Regions from separate parts of the Exiguobacterium sp. CH10 genome, predicted to be linked through region 2. Evidence: riboswitches for the same ligand, from Rfam matches in the RefSeq annotation. Region 2 holds a riboswitch; the other holds the start of a gene.
The links. A riboswitch is a leader RNA that binds a small molecule or an ion and turns the genes downstream of it on or off. The one in region 2 is predicted to bind S-adenosylmethionine.
Positions count from the first base shown of each region.

Region 1: linked by a shared signal. The riboswitch ahead of KNP04_RS05940 (2,3-diketo-5-methylthiopentyl-1-phosphate enolase) and the one ahead of metK (methionine adenosyltransferase) in region 2 are both predicted to bind S-adenosylmethionine.

Region 1 is NZ_JACSKO010000001.1:1,188,267-1,191,838, forward strand. It holds gene mtnK (S-methyl-5-thioribose kinase) at 1-809, opposite strand, end outside; SAM riboswitch class I at 892-994, opposite strand; SAM riboswitch class I at 1,200-1,301, shown strand; gene KNP04_RS05940 (2,3-diketo-5-methylthiopentyl-1-phosphate enolase) at 1,372-2,526, shown strand; gene KNP04_RS05945 (2-hydroxy-3-keto-5-methylthiopentenyl-1-phosphate phosphatase) at 2,523-3,173, shown strand; gene KNP04_RS05950 (methylthioribulose 1-phosphate dehydratase) at 3,170-3,572, shown strand, end outside.
Region 2 is NZ_JACSKO010000001.1:509,175-512,746, reverse strand. It holds gene pckA (phosphoenolpyruvate carboxykinase (ATP)) at 1-794, opposite strand, end outside; SAM riboswitch class I at 1,117-1,236, shown strand; gene metK (methionine adenosyltransferase) at 1,369-2,577, shown strand; gene KNP04_RS02660 (hypothetical protein) at 2,621-3,142, opposite strand; gene KNP04_RS02655 (GNAT family N-acetyltransferase) at 3,307-3,572, shown strand, end outside.

The DNA.
Region 1 (3,572 bases), 680 kb from region 2:
AACGGATGTGCATACGTCGAGAACACCAAGTGAGCGATGATTTGACCGATGTCAAAACCGAACGGACCGTAAAACGCAAACTCAGGATCGATGATTTTCGTTTCTTGACGAGTCGCAAAAATGCTTCCTGTATGTAAATCCCCATGTAGCAACGCTTCGTGTTTTGTCACGAACCCAACCTTCAATTTCGTCACTTCAATTTTCAAGGCGAGGTCTGACCACAGTTGCTCCACGTCCGGACGAAGAGCCGCTTCGATTTGATTCGATTCTGCATCACGATACGGGTCAGTGAAGATCAGTTTTTCTGTGATGTCGCATAGCTCTGGATTGTAATACTCTTTTTCGATTTGTTTCTTGGCGAGCGGTCCTTTCGCATAGTCAGATGTCGCAAACAACGTTTCCCCGAGGAATGTACCGACGTGACGCGCCAAATTCGGATAGCTCTCTCCTTTTAGGAAACCCGTCCGGACGATTTCAAACGCTGACAAATCTTCTAAAATCGTATAGGCGAGTTCACGGTCGCTACCGAGTACATCTGGTACGAATTGTGGTACGACTTTTGAAAACTCACGGAGTGCCAGTTGTTCGATCCACGAACGGTCAAGCGTGAGCGGCCAGCTCTCTCCAACGACTTTTGCATACGGCAACGCCTGTTTCACGATCAATGACGTTTCTCCTTGACGAATGCGAAAGACGAGATTTAAATTTCCATCTCCGATTTCCTCACATTCTGCAATCCCCTCTTCTAGTAACCCCAACTGTCGAACGTGTTCGACGACACTTTGTTCTGTAAACGCCTCATAAGCCATGAAGATTTTCCCCTTTCTTAACTCTATGCATGAAAAAAGCCCCTTTCTCCGCGAGAAAGAGGCACACCCAAATTGGTTGTTCCTCTCATCTTTCAGACATATGTCTGGTGGATGTAGCACCGTGCCAAATGGTCGGTTGCTGCGGCGTCGTAGGGCCAATTCCCTCTGCCAACTCGCGATAAGAGTAAATGATGTAATTGTGTTTGACGTGTTGAGACGAATATTACGGATTAGGCACGCTAGTTGTCAATCCTCTATTTTCGGTCGACTCCCTATTTTTGACACGCATATATAGAAACATTATTTTTAAACTTTTTTTCTCAAAAAAAGGAATTGACGAGTGAGCGATTCTATGTAAAAATTCAATTAAATTTCACAACTTCACAACTATTCTTATCAAGAGCAGACGGAGGGACAAGCCCGATGATGTCGCAGCAACCGACCAGTAATGGCACGGTGCTAATTCTTGCAGCTATCGCTGAGAGATAAGAGTTCATTGTTTTCGAATGACCTCTTGCCAAGCCAAGAGGTCATTTTTTGTTTGACCTGAAAGGAGGAACTTATGGGAGTCATCGCAACTTATGAAATCAAACATACCGATCACGTCGAACGCGTGGCTGAGAAAATCGCACATGAGCTGACCGTCGGGACATGGACCGAATTGAACCATCTCGAACAGCATCAACTACAGGCATTCCGCGGTGAGGTCATTGATATCTCCCAACAGGAAACGACGAGTCGCTTCTCGATTCGTTACCCGCTACATAATGTGACACCGGACTTTTCGTCCATTCTGACGACGACATTCGGAAAGCTGTCGCTCGACCCAAGCGTCCAACTTGTCGACCTAACGCTCCCGGACGAGCTCGCATCGGACTTTCCTGGTGCCGCATTCGGCGTTGAAGGTGTCCGCGACATCCTTCGAGTACACGACCGACCGCTCGCCATGAGCATCTTCAAAGGTGTCATCGGCCGGGATCTCGACTTTTTGGCGACACAGCTCCGTGACCAATTCAACGGCGGAATCGACCTCGTCAAAGACGATGAGATTTTATATGACAATCCGCTCACCCCATCGCTCGAACGGGCTCGAATTGGAGCATCGATCATTCAAGAACATCAAGAATTGACGGGTCGTTCCGTTCTATACGCCGTCACGTTGAGCGGACCCGTTTTCACCTTACGCGATCAGGCAAAACGTTTGATCGAGGCAGGCGCGACCGCATTTTTGTTCAACGTGTATACGTACGGGCTTGACGTGTTACGAGAGCTCGCCAAAGACCCTGAGATTCACGTCCCGATTTTGGCACATCCTGCTTTTGCGGGAGCGTTGACCGGATCGATTCGTCATTCCCTCCTCTTTGGGAAACTGATTCGACTCGCCGGGGCGGACTTGACGCTCTTCCCGTCGCCATATGGTTCACTCTCGACACCGAAAGACGAAACACAACAGATTCAAACGTATGCGACGGAATCCCATTGGACGAAACCGATTCTGACTGTCCCGTCTGCCGGGATTCACCCAGGACTCGTTCCGGATTTGATTCGTGACTTCGGAACGGATGTCGTCATCAATGCAGGCGGTGGGATTCATGGGCATCCCGACGGTGCGGTTGCTGGAGCGAGGGCGTTCCGCCAAGCAATCGATCAGGTAATCGGTAAAACGAGCGAGACCGATGCGTTATCGACTGCGCTGAATGCGTGGGGTGCGCGATGAGTACGCACGTCATCTGTGATTTCGACGGAACCATCACGGAAGAAGATAACATCATCGTGTTGATGCGACGCTTCGCCCCACCTGAATGGGTCGAACTCAAAGATGGTGTTTTGAACCAAACGCTCTCCATTCGAGAAGGCGTCGGTCAGATGTTCAGCCTGCTCCCGAGCCATCAGGAGACTTTGTATCGCGACTTTCTGCAGTCGACCATCACGCTTCGAGCGGGGTTTGTCGAGTTTTTGCAAGAGATACAATCACAGGGTTTTCGATTTGATGTCGTCAGTGGAGGCATGGACTTTTTCGTCCATCCGATTCTAGAAGGTCATGTCGCACCGGAACACATCTACTGCAATCACGTTGATTTTTCAGAAGCGACAGCGCGCGTCACATGGCCTCATTCATGTGATGTTCATTGTTCGAATGATTGCGGATGTTGCAAGCCGACGATTGCCCGACAGATCGTCTCACCTACCGACACGTTAATCGTGATCGGGGATTCCGTCACCGATTTTGAAATCGCCAAACGCGCCGACGTCGTGTATGCGCGCGGTCAACTGATTTCGCTATGCGAGGCGGAAGGAATTCACTATGTTCCGTTCGAGACATTCCATGACATTTCAGCTTATACGAAAGGAGTGAACGTATGACTGTACAAGAACGATGGGTCGAACTTGCCGACATTAAAGACGAGCTCGCCGCACGGGACTGGTTCCCCGGCACGAGCGGCAACCTGGCAATCCGCGTATCGGACGACCCGCTGACGTTCCTCGTGACAGCAAGCGGTCGTGATAAACGAAAGCGTACGGATGAAGACTTCGTTCTCGTCGATGCGACCGGTCAATTGATTGGAGAACAGTCAGGCAAACCGTCCGCGGAGACGTTGCTACACGTCGAAATCTTTAACAACACGAACGCAACCTGTTCCCTTCACGTGCATACGGTCGACAATAACGTCATCTCGGAGCTTTATGCAGCAAAAGGTCATGTTACGTTCACGGGTCAAGAAATCATCAAGGCACTCGGCCATTGGGAGGAAGCGGCAATTG
Region 2 (3,572 bases):
CCGCCTTCAATGTTGAAGACCCCATCCGGTGACCATCCATGCTCATCGTCTCCGATTAAGTGGCGCTGTGGATCAGCTGAAAGTGTCGTCTTCCCAGTTCCCGACAACCCGAAGAAGAGTGCCGTTTCGTTTGCATCGTTGACGTTTGCCGAACAGTGCATCGATAAGACGTTTTGCTCAGGTAGCAAGAAGTTCATGACGGAGAAGATTGATTTTTTAATTTCGCCACCGTATTCTGTTCCCCCGATCAGAATTGTGCGCTTGGCGAATGAAACGAGAATGAACGTCTCTGAGTTCGTGCCATCCACTGCAGGATCTGCTTTATAACTCGGTGCATAAATCACAGTGAACGGATCGAACGCACCTTTCGTTGGCCATTCGCGTAGAAATAGCTGTTTAGCGAACAGACTATGCCATGCATATTCCGTGATGGCACGGACCGGTAACGTATAGTGCTCATCGGCACCAGCAGACGCTTCGAGGTAATAAAGTTTGTCTTTCTTTTCTAAATGGTTGAGTACTTTGTCGAGAAGTGCTGAAAACTTCTCTTCTGCGATCGGTTGGTTCACTTTTCCCCAATCGACAAGGTTGTTGCTGACTTCATCTTGTACGACGAATTTGTCTTTCGGTGACCGTCCGGTAAAAGCACCGGTGCTGACAGATAAAGCCCCGTCTTTTGTCAGTACACCTTCACCATTTTGGATGGCTTCTTCCACCAATTCTGGAACCGTCAAGTTCCGTTTCATGTCGGCACCATTAATTAATTCTTCGATTTTCAGGAGCGTTGTCGCCATCCTGAATCCCACCTTTCCCCTAAATAGATGTGGATGAAATCCGCATACTTCCGCGATTACGATTAATCAGTATGACATTTTTAATTATATGTGACACACTAATCAAACACAAGCGTTTCTTCTCTCTAAGTAAGCGCTTTCTTACAAAGACAGTTTATCACATTCTCTTATCACAAGGTGTTAAAAAACAGAAACGAATTAAAAAAATGTTTGACGATTCACAAACAGAAATGTTTTGCAAGTCGGTGAAAACTTTAACGAATTCGTCTGATTCCCTTGACATAATCGAGCGTCATTTATATGATGGTTTTCGTAACGGATACTCTTATTCTGAGCGGTGGAGGGAACAAGGCCCTACGAAGCCCAGCAACCGTCCGACATGAAGTCTTGTGCGGAAAAGGTGCTATCCTGAAGCGAAGCCATTAGCTTCGAACGATAAGAGGGTAAGGAAGAACGATTCAACCTTTCCCCATGTATGTCATCGGGGGAGGTTTTTTTCATTACCGTCCCAAAGCAACGCGTAAGGGGAACGAGTACCGTCCACATATCACCCTTATTATAGGAGGTTTTTTGAATGTCAAAATTGAACCGTCGACTTTTTACTTCAGAGTCGGTTACTGAAGGACATCCAGATAAAATTTGTGATCAGATCTCTGACTCGATTTTGGATGCCATTTTAGCGGAAGACCCGAATGCCCGTGTTGCGGCAGAAACGTCTGTCACAACGGGTCTTGTACTCGTAGCTGGTGAAATCACAACGTCAACTTACGTGGATATCCCGAAAGTTGTCCGTGAAACAATCCGTGAAATCGGATACACACGTGCGAAATATGGTTTCGACGCAGAAACATGTGCAGTCTTGACGTCGATTGACGAGCAATCAGTAGACATCGCGCAAGGTGTTGACCAAGCTCTTGAAGCACGTGAAGGTCAGATGACTGAAGAGGAACTTGATGCAATCGGAGCAGGTGACCAAGGTCTCATGTTCGGATACGCGACAAACGAGACACCTGAACTCATGCCGCTTCCGATCTCATTGGCGCACAAATTGTCACGTCGTCTTGCTGAAGTTCGTAAGAACGGTATGCTTGATTACCTCCGTCCGGATGGTAAGACGCAAGTAACGGTTGAGTACGATGAGGACAACAACCCTGTTCGTATCGATACAATCGTCATCTCGACACAACACGCAGAAGAGATCACGCTCGAGCAAATTCAAGAAGACTTGAAAAAGTATGTCATCGAAGCAGTCATCCCGGCTGAACTCATCGATGCTGAAACAAAATACTTCATCAACCCGACTGGTCGCTTCGTAATCGGTGGACCACAAGGAGATGCAGGTCTTACAGGACGTAAAATCATCGTTGATACGTACGGTGGATACGCACGTCACGGCGGTGGCGCATTCTCTGGTAAAGATCCTACAAAAGTTGACCGTTCGGCAGCATACGCAGCTCGTTATGTAGCGAAAAACATCGTTGCAGCAGGACTTGCGGATAAAGCAGAAGTTCAACTCGCTTACGCGATTGGGGTAGCACATCCAGTATCAATCGCTGTCGATACGTTCGGCACTGGTAAATTGAGCGAAACAGAGCTCGTCGAACTCGTTCGTGAGAACTTCGACCTCCGTCCAGCAGGCATCATCAAGATGCTTGACCTTCGCCGTCCAATCTACAAGCAAACAGCAGCTTACGGTCACTTCGGTCGTACAGATATCGAACTCCCATGGGAGCAAACAGATAAAGCAGCAGTTCTTGAAGAAGGCGCGAAGCGTTTCGCGTAAACAACAAAAACGACCTTTCCGCGGAAAGGTCGTTTTTTTAGGTTCAAGTCGTTGGAGGTGTCTGTTTATGATCATTCGATGACGAATCAGTTGAAGTGTTTTCTTGTCCAAGCGCGGTATCCTTCGCTTCGACGACTTTTTCACCGATGTCTTGTAAATCTGATTTGGCTTCTTGAGCCGTCTCGACGATTTTATTGACGTCTTCTTTGACCGTATCGACTTCTCCGACAACTTTTTCATATACGTTTTGGACGTCTGTTGAGACTTCCTGAATCTTGCCAGAAGCGGTCTTTACTTGTTCAATGACTTGAGATGCTTTCCCGGCTGGATCTTGTTTGACTTCGTTCACGATGCCTCCGACCGAAGATTTTGCATTCGTAAGCGATTGTTTCGTCTGCTCTCGATTCGAAGAGCTAAGTAAGGCGAGGAGACCACCGACGAGGGCACCGAGTAACATCCCGGTCACAACGCTGATCTTTGGGCCCCCAGCATCCAATTGGTCGAATTGACGGTTCGGATTCTCTGTTTGTTCGACTTTCGGGTCATGCTCTAATTTTGGTTCCATGTTGTTCCACTCCTTCATGTGATTGGCATTGCTAGTGTTATACCCTAGTCGATTGCGGACATAACGTTTTCTTATGAATCGTCACGAAAAAGAAACGAATGGCAGGATAAAAACGTGACGATAGGGAATGATACAAATAGATTGGCCAAAAGGGGGAAGCTGTCATGAACATGAGGGAAGCAGTTCCAGAAGATGCAGCATTAATTCGAACGATTGCACTTGCGACGATTTCAGAGGATGATTTAAATCGTTTGAAAGCGATGGAGCGCGCTTATCGACAAGAAGAGATTGTTCGAGCGATCAATTCGAGTGAAGAAGCACGAGAGCAATATTTTATCGTCGGCGAGTTCGAAGAAGATGTCATCGGATTTTGTCATGCCATCGATCGCGGTGACATGTGGGAGATGCTTCGACTTTATCTTCATCCTGA